One region of the Atlantibacter sp. MEI4A-1023 genome, then DNA from elsewhere that is predicted to be linked to it. Evidence: predicted binding sites of a transcription regulator. Region 1 holds the regulator's gene; the other holds the start of a gene.
What was found. The regulator sigma-54, encoded in region 1, starts transcription at its own class of promoters, with help from an activator protein. The targets are predictions, from matches to a motif close to GTTGGCACANNTTTCGCTNT.
Positions count from the first base shown of each region.

Region 2: a site for sigma-54 is predicted at 2,077-2,096, ahead of ACVV26_RS02195 (amino acid ABC transporter substrate-binding protein). Genes of this name have one in related genera too.

Region 1 is NZ_CM149568.1:4,124,846-4,129,060, reverse strand. It holds gene rapZ (RNase adapter RapZ) at 1-166, opposite strand, end outside; gene ptsN (PTS IIA-like nitrogen regulatory protein PtsN) at 227-706, opposite strand; gene hpf (ribosome hibernation promoting factor) at 790-1,077, opposite strand; gene rpoN (RNA polymerase factor sigma-54) at 1,100-2,533, opposite strand; gene lptB (LPS export ABC transporter ATP-binding protein) at 2,700-3,425, opposite strand; gene lptA (lipopolysaccharide ABC transporter substrate-binding protein LptA) at 3,432-3,992, opposite strand; gene lptC (LPS export ABC transporter periplasmic protein LptC) at 3,961-4,215, opposite strand, start outside.
Region 2 is NZ_CM149568.1:441,350-445,564, forward strand. It holds gene ACVV26_RS02190 (amino acid ABC transporter permease) at 1-890, opposite strand, end outside; gene ACVV26_RS02195 (amino acid ABC transporter substrate-binding protein) at 964-1,989, opposite strand; gene ACVV26_RS02200 (putative periplasmic lipoprotein) at 2,476-2,697, opposite strand; gene ACVV26_RS02205 (efflux RND transporter permease subunit) at 2,983-4,215, opposite strand, start outside.

The DNA of each region.
Region 1 (4,215 bases):
CAATGCTGACAGCGGCGGAAATATGATTATCTGAAAGCGTCCGGGCAAGATCGGGTAGGAGCACAACCGGCAGGTTGTCTACGCAATAGAACCCCATATCTTCCAGCGCACGCAACGCCACGGACTTTCCTGAGCCTGAGCGTCCGCTGACAATCATCAATACCATCTCGATTTCTCCCACACGGCGGGCTGCTTCGGTACAGCCAGGGTGACTTCCTCCACCCGATTATTCACTTTGGTTTTCATTGCTGCCTTCAGTAATGATCTGATACAGCTCTTCGTCGCTTTGCGCGGCACGCAGGCGGCGGCAAATCGTTTTGTCCGCCAGACGCTTCGCCACTAATGACAGGGTATGCAAATGCGTTTTGGTTTGATCTGCCGGGACCAGTAAGGCAAACAGCAGATCTACGGGTTGGTTATCAATGGCATCGAATGCAATAGGCGTCTCAAGCTGTACAAACACGCCTACGGCGCGCAAGGTATCTTCTTCCAGTTTGCCGTGTGGAATGGCAATGCCGTTGCCGATACCGGTACTGCCCATACGTTCGCGGGTCAGGATCGCTTCAAATACCACTTGTGGCGGCAGGCTTAACTGTTTTGCGGCCAGTTCGCTGACGATTTCCAGAGCGCGTTTTTTGCTCTGGCAGTGAACACCGCTGCGGGTACATTCCTGGTTAAGGACACTGCTCAAATCATAAGTCATCATATTTTCACCTAAGCATTCTCAATGCCAACGGCTCGTCGTCAGTGACCACGAGCCGTTGAAACACCAGGTAAACGCCCGGACTCTTAATGTTGTTTTAGTTTATCTTTATGTTTAGTCAATTGACGCGCCAGTTTATCAATAAGCCCGTCGATGGCTGCATACATGTCTTGCCCTTCCGCACTGGCATGAATCTCCCCACCGTTCACATGCAGAGTCGCATCCGAAATGTGAGTGACCTTCTCCACTTTCAGCACAATATAGACCTGGTTTATCCTTTCAAAATACTGCTCCAGCTTGGCGAACTTCGTGTTCAAAAACTCGCGCAAAGATTCAGTGATTTCGACGTTATGTCCTGTGATGTTGAGCTGCATAGTGTCTTCCTTATCGGTTATATCAGACCAGTTGTTTACGCTGGTTTGACGGCGGAATGGACAGAGACTCTCGATATTTGGCGACGGTACGGCGTGCCACCATGATACCTTGTTCAGACAGCATGGAGGTCAGTTTACTGTCGCTCAGGGGTTTTGCCGGATTCTCGCCGGCAATTAATTTCTTCACCAGAGCCCGAATAGCGGTGGAGGAGGCTTCGCCGCCGCCTTCAGTATTCACGTGGCTGGAGAAGAAATACTTCAGTTCAAAAATGCCGCGCGGGCTATGCAAATATTTTTGGGTCGTGACGCGCGAAATCGTCGATTCGTGCATTTCGACGGCCTGGGCGATATCTGCCAGCACCATCGGTTTCATATGTTCTTCACCCTGTTCAAAAAACGCCTGCTGCTGTTCTACAATGCAGCGGCTAACACGTAACAGGGTGTCGTTGCGGCTTTCCAGGCTCTTAATCAACCAGCGTGCTTCCTGAAGGTTGCTGCGGATAAACTGGCCATCGGCGTCGTTGCGGGCGCTACTGCCCATCGAGGCATAATGTTGATTGATCTTTAAACGCGGAATACTGTCGGCATTGAGTTCTACCGTCCAGACGCCGTTGTGTTTGCGCACCAGCACATCCGGGATGACATATTCCGGCTCGCTGGTTTGAATCGACTGGCCCGGTCTGGGGTCGAGGGACTGGATAAAATTGACCGCCTCTTTGAGGATGTCTTCTTTGAGCCGCGTCACGCGCATTAGCGTGCGGAAATCGTGATTCGCCAGCAGATCGAGATGCTCACTGACGATCAGCCGCGACTCTTCCAGCCAGGGGGTGTCTTTGGCATATTGCGAAAGCTGGATCAACAGGCAATCGCGCAAATCCCGGGCGGCGACGCCGACAGGATCAAAACGCTGGATGCGCTTCAGTACGGCTTCGACTTCTTCAATATCCGTTTCGTCATCCCCGACGCTTTCCAGAATATCTTCCAGCGACACGGTGAGATAGCCGGTGTCGTCCACGGCATCGACGATAGACGTGGCAATTGCGCGGTCGGTATCGGAAAAGGGGGTCAGTTCAACCTGCCACATCAGGTAATCCTGGAGTGACTGGGTGGTTTCGCCCTGATAGATAGGCAGTTCATCATCCTGATAATCCACCCCGTTACCCGAAGGCGTTCCAGCGGTGTAGATTTCGTCCCAACTGGCGTCTAACGGCAGTTCGTCCGGCATCTCTTTTTGTTCAAGAGCGTCGGCGGTGTCCAGCGTTTCAGTATCACGGGCTTCCTGAGTGTCTATCTCATCATGAAAGTCGGTTTGCTCCAGCAACGGATTGCTGTCCAGCGCCTGTTGCAGCTCCTGCTGGAGTTCTAACGTAGACAGCTGCAACAAGCGGATCGCCTGTTGCAGTTGCGGCGTCATGGCAAGCTGTTGGCTTAGCCTCAGTTGCAAACCTTGCTTCATATTCAGAGCAACATTCCTCAGGTTTATACCCTAACTGTACAACCTCTCTGGCATCGAAGGCCGATGCAGGGAAGCGGCAAGGGGTACTTACGTCAATTATACCTGCACAGGCAGATTCTGAAGCTTCGTCAGGGAGCTTCAACCCTCTGTGATTTGCTCTACCGTATCAGAGTCTGAACTCTTCCCCAAGATACACACGTTTAACCTGTTCGTCTTGCAGGATTTGGTCAGGCGTACCGTGCGCAATCAGGTTGCCCTGGCTCACGATATAAGCGCGCTCGCAGACCGCCAGCGTTTCGCGGACGTTGTGGTCAGTGATCAGTACGCCGAGGCCGCTGTCGCGCAGATGCTCAATAATACGTTTAATATCAATTACCGAGATGGGATCTACCCCAGCAAACGGCTCATCGAGCAGAATAAATTTGGGATTCGCCGCCAGCGCACGGGCAATTTCAACGCGGCGACGTTCACCGCCGGACAGCGACTGGCCGAGGCTATTACGCAAGTGGTCGATGTGGAACTCTTCCATCAGCTCGACGGCGCGGTCTTCACGCTGTTCGCTGGTGAGATCGTCACGGATCTGCAACACCGCCATCAGGTTGTCATAAACGCTCAGGCGGCGAAAAATCGACGCTTCCTGCGGGAGGTAACCAATACCGCGACGGGCGCGGGCATGCAAAGGCAGCAGGCTGATGTCTTCATCATCAATGATGATATTCCCGGCATCGCGCGGGACAATTCCCACCACCATATAGAACGTCGTGGTCTTGCCCGCACCGTTCGGGCCGAGCAGACCCACGATTTCACCTGAATTCACCGTCAGGCTGACATCCTCGACGACGCGGCGGCCTTTATAGGCTTTGGCGAGGTTTTTCGCTGTTAATGTTGCCATAAAAAATTAGTTACTCTTGTTGGGCGCTGGCGCATTGGCGGCGGGTTTGTTCTTGTCCTGCAACTGCGACGGCACCAGCACGGTCGTCACGCGTTTGCCCTTATCGCTAAACGCCTGCATCTTCTGCTCTTTGACCAGGTAGGTGATTTTGTCGCCCTTGATGTTGCTGTCCAACTGCTCAAGGAAGGCATTGCCGGTCAGGGTCACAAAGTCATTCTGCAGTTCATAATGCATGGTATCGGCACGGCCTTTAACCGGTTTGCCGTTGTCCTGCATCTGGAAAAAGGTGGCGGGTTTACCGTAGCCGTCGATCACCTCTTTGCCGCTCTCGCCGCCCGGACGGGTGACAACCACTTTGTCGGCATTGATTTTGATCGTGCCCTGGGTCACCACGACGTTACCGGTGAAGGTCACGACGTTGCCCTGCATATCCAGCGACTGTTGATCGGATTCGATATGAATCGGCTGATCGGTATCACCGGTCAGCGCCAGCGCTGGAAAAGCCGCCGCCAGCAACGCACCGGATAAGGCAAGGTTAAGGCTGAGTTTGTTTATTTGGAATTTCATAGGACGTTCTAACCTTTTCAATCAGCTCGGCAGTTTTGCTGCGTAAGTTTCCGCGCATTTTTAGGCCGCTGGAGTTAAAGCTGGTGCCGTATAACGTCACCAGATCGTCTGACGCCACATCCTGCGTCAGTAGATTGATCTGCGCGTTATCGGTAGTAATTTTGCGTAATTGCGCTTCAGGGGTCAGCGCGTCAACAACGACATTGCCATACAGATACAGCAT
Region 2 (4,215 bases), 1.0 Mb from region 1:
GACCGTGCCGCTTCATGCTGACCATAAGGAACGGACTGGATCCCGGCGCGAATGATCTCGGCGATAAATGCGGAGGTATAAACCGAGAGTGCGAGCGTCAGGGCTGCCAGCTCAGGGATTAGCGCCATTCCCCCTCGGAAGTTGAAACCACGTAACTCGGGCACGTCCCAGTGTAGCGCGGCACCAAACGTCCAGTGAGCGACCAGCGGCAGTGCGATAAGCAGTACCAGCGTCACAGGCCAGGTACGCCGCAACTGCCCTGTTTTGATTTGATGGTTCTTATTAAAGCGAAACAGGCCCGCCGAGATCGCCAGCGCGACAAGAATAGACAGCACGAATTCCAGCGCGCCTTCGCCTAACGCCGGTGCGGGGATATAAAGCCCCCGGTTGCTGAGAAACGCCAGGTCAAAGGCATTCACCGCCTGGCGTGGGCCTGGCAAATTGCGCAGTACGGCGAAGTACCAAAAGAAAATTTGCAGCAACGGCGGGATATTTCGGAAGGTTTCGATATAAACGGTAGAAAGCTTGCGTAACAGCCAGTTATCGGACAGGCGCGCCAGTCCTAAAAAGAAGCCAAGAAATGACGCAAACACAATACACAGCGCAGAAACTAGCAGGGTGTTAAGCAACCCGACCAGGAAAACCCGGCCATAGGTATCCCCTTGCTGATAATCAATCAAATGCTGAACTATGCCAAATCCGGCGCCGCGATCGAGAAAAGCAAACCCTGACGTAATGCCACGACTGTTGAGGTTTGTAATGGTGTTGTGGATCAGATAAACAGCAATACCAATAACTGCGGCGATTGCCAGTATTTGAAACAGCCAGGCGCGAACCGCGGGATTGGAAAAGGAGAATTCTCCTTTTGCGTTTGGGCGGTGATGGGGCATATGCGAACCTCAGTAACAAAACTCTGGTTTGGGCGCCGCAAAGGCGCAGCGCCCGTTACAACAACGTGCGTGATTAACGAACCGGCGGAGCGTATTGAATGCCGCCGTTGTTCCAGAGGTTGTTCTGACCGCGTTTGATTTTCAGCGGGCTTTCGGAACCCACGTTACGTTCAAACACTTCGGCATAGTTACCGACCTGCTTAACGATGTTGTAAGCCCATTTGTTATCCAGCTTCAGATCCTTGCCATAATCGCCTTCTTTGCCCAGAAGATGGCCCATGTCCGGCGTGGCAGGATTAGCGGCTTTCTCATCGACGTTTTTAGACGTGACGCCCATCTCTTCTGCATTGAGCATAGCGAACAGCGTCCAGCGTACCACGGAGAACCATTCATCATCCCCGCGACGCACTACCGGGCCCAGCGGCTCTTTCGAGATCACTTCCGGCAGAACGATAAATTCATCCGGGTTGCTCAGTTTAATGCGCAGGGCATACAGCTGAGACTGATCAGAGGCGAGGGTATCGCAACGGCCCGATTCCAGCGCTTTTGCCGATTCGTCAGAGCGGTCAAAGGTCACCGGCGTGTATTTCATGTTATTGGCTTTGAAGTAATCCGCCACGTTCAGCTCGGTATCGGTACCCGCCTGAATACAAACCGTTGCGCCATCCAGCTCTTTGGCGCTTTTCAGCCCCGCTTTGTTATGGGTCAGGAAGCCGATGCCGTCATAATAGGTCACGCCAGTAAAGGCCATACCCATTCCGGTATCGCGAGAAGATGTCCAGGTGGTATTGCGGGATAACAAATCCACTTCGCCAGATTGCAGTGCGGTAAAGCGTTCTTTCGCCGTCAGCGGGGTATATTTTACTTTTGTTGCATCGCCAAATACGGCAGCCGCGACGCCACGGCAGACATCAACATCAATTCCGCTGAATTTACCGTCTGCATCCGCATAAGAAAATCCCGGTAAGCCATCACTAATACCGCATTGAACAAAACCCTTCTTTTTTACTGCGTCAAATGTCGCGCCTGCATGTGCCTGATTTGCAACAGCCATCAGTGCGCCTGCCGCGGCAAGCGTGGCAATAATCATCTTCTTCATAGTGCATCCTGTGTGGCGAAATTATCGTTATATTGGCGGCCCGTTGGGCACGCTAATTACCTGTCTGTGGCAACAGCCATAAACGTTAAAGCAAAGGGAGTGCCAGTTTTGCATCGGAGGGATAACGCATTTATTTCGATGCAGTAAGCGAAGTGTAGACAGGAAACGTAAAACGTAATGCTCACCAATGGTGCGAAATTACAACCTGCGCCACATTTTGGAGCAAAATAATTAAATGGCATCGCCGTCAAGTAACTAATTAATTTCTCATGTTAATATTGGCAGGGTAAGGAATGATTAATGATGTGAGATAAATCACGAGGCAGAGTTAAAGCCCGAAAAAAGAAATAAAGCAATGTGAGTTATTGCAGGAATTTTAATTTTGCTTTGGTGCGATTAAATAACAAATTAAGAGATTAACAAAAAGAGTTGCACCGTTTAGATGCAAACGGCGCGATGAACGCGCCGTTTCGGAACAGACCGGTATTATTTACTCAGCGCGATGATACCCATCGTTAAGCCCGCTACCGCTGCTGCGCCGCCAGCGATCGCGCCAGCTGTTTCCCAGTTATCCTGAGTGGTGCCTTTCATACAGGTGTTGGTATGGACCAGACGCCCCTGATCGTCATACACCGGCACACATGGGGAGTCATGCGCACAACCGGCTAACACTGCACAAAGGGATGCTACAGCGATTAACTTCTTCATGGTATTACCTCATTAGAATAATCATCCAGCAAACCTCGCTAACGGTAATATTATTCATAACCTTATAGCGCTGGATTTGATAGACGCATTTTACCACTGGCAAAAAATGGAGAGGAGCACACATTATTTTCAATTCATGTGGATTGTAAAAATAATGGAGAGGAAAATTTACGCTGGAACCGAAAAGATATTCAGTTCCAGCGGTGGGTTTATCTCATTAATAAATCAACGTATTTAGCATGTAAAAACATGAAAGACATCCGATGTCTTTCATGTTTTACAGGGTTACTTTTTATTAAACCGTTGGCGAATTACCACAAAAAATACCGGGACAAAGAAAATGGCCAGTAACGTCGCGGCAAGCATACCGCCCATCACTCCGGTACCCACCGCATTCTGTGAACCGCTCCCGGCGCCTTTACTAATAACCAGTGGCAACACGCCCAGGATAAACGCCAGTGATGTCATGAGGATTGGTCGAAGGCGCATCCGTACCGCTTCCAGCGTTGCTTCGATAAGATTTTTACCTTCTTTGTCCATCAGGTCTTTGGCAAATTCGACAATCAGGATGGCGTTTTTGGCGGAAAGACCGATAGTCGTGAGCAAACCGACCTGGAAATAAACGTCGTTATCCAGGCCTTTTACCGTCGCCGCAAGCAATGCTCCTACCACGCCCAGAGGCACCACCAGCATTACAGAAAACGGAATGGACCAGCTCTCGTACAACGCGGCGAGGCACAGGAACACCACAATCAGGGAGATGGCATATAAAGCAGGAGCCTGGTTGCCGGATAACCTTTCCTGATAGGACATGCCAGTCCACTGATATCCAAACCCAGAAGGTAATTTAGCGGCCAGTGACTCCATCACCTCCATGGCCTCCCCGGTACTTTTACCCGGCATGGCTTCACCCTGAATTTCCATAGAAGGCAAGCCGTTATACCGCTCAAGACGCGGTGAGCCTTTAACCCAATGTGATGACGCGAAGGCCGAGAACGGCACCATTTCACCGCTGCTGCTGCGCACATAGAGCGTATTAAGATCTGATGGCAACATACGGAATTTTGCATCCGACTGGAGATAAACCTTTTTCACCCGGCCTTCATCAATAAAGTCATTAACGTAATTGCCGCCCAGTGCGGTAGACAGCGTTTGGTTGATATCGGAGAGCGCGACACCCAGCGCCTGCGCTTTATCCTGATCGACATCGATCTTAAATTGCGGCGTGTCTTCCAGACCATTCGGCCTGACGCGGACCAGCACATCGGAACGCTGAGCCGCTTCACCCAATAGCTGATTGCGCGCCTGAGTTAAGGCATCATGCCCCTGGTTTGCCTGGTCGATCAGTTCAAAATCGAAACCCGTGGCGGTGCCCAGTTCGATAATGGCGGGCAGGTTGAACGGGAATACCATCGCGTCACTAATATGCCTGAATGCCATCGTCGCGCGCGCAATAATGGACTGCGCCTTGTTCTCGTCACCGGAACGCTCTTCCCAGGGTTTCAGGCTGATGAACGC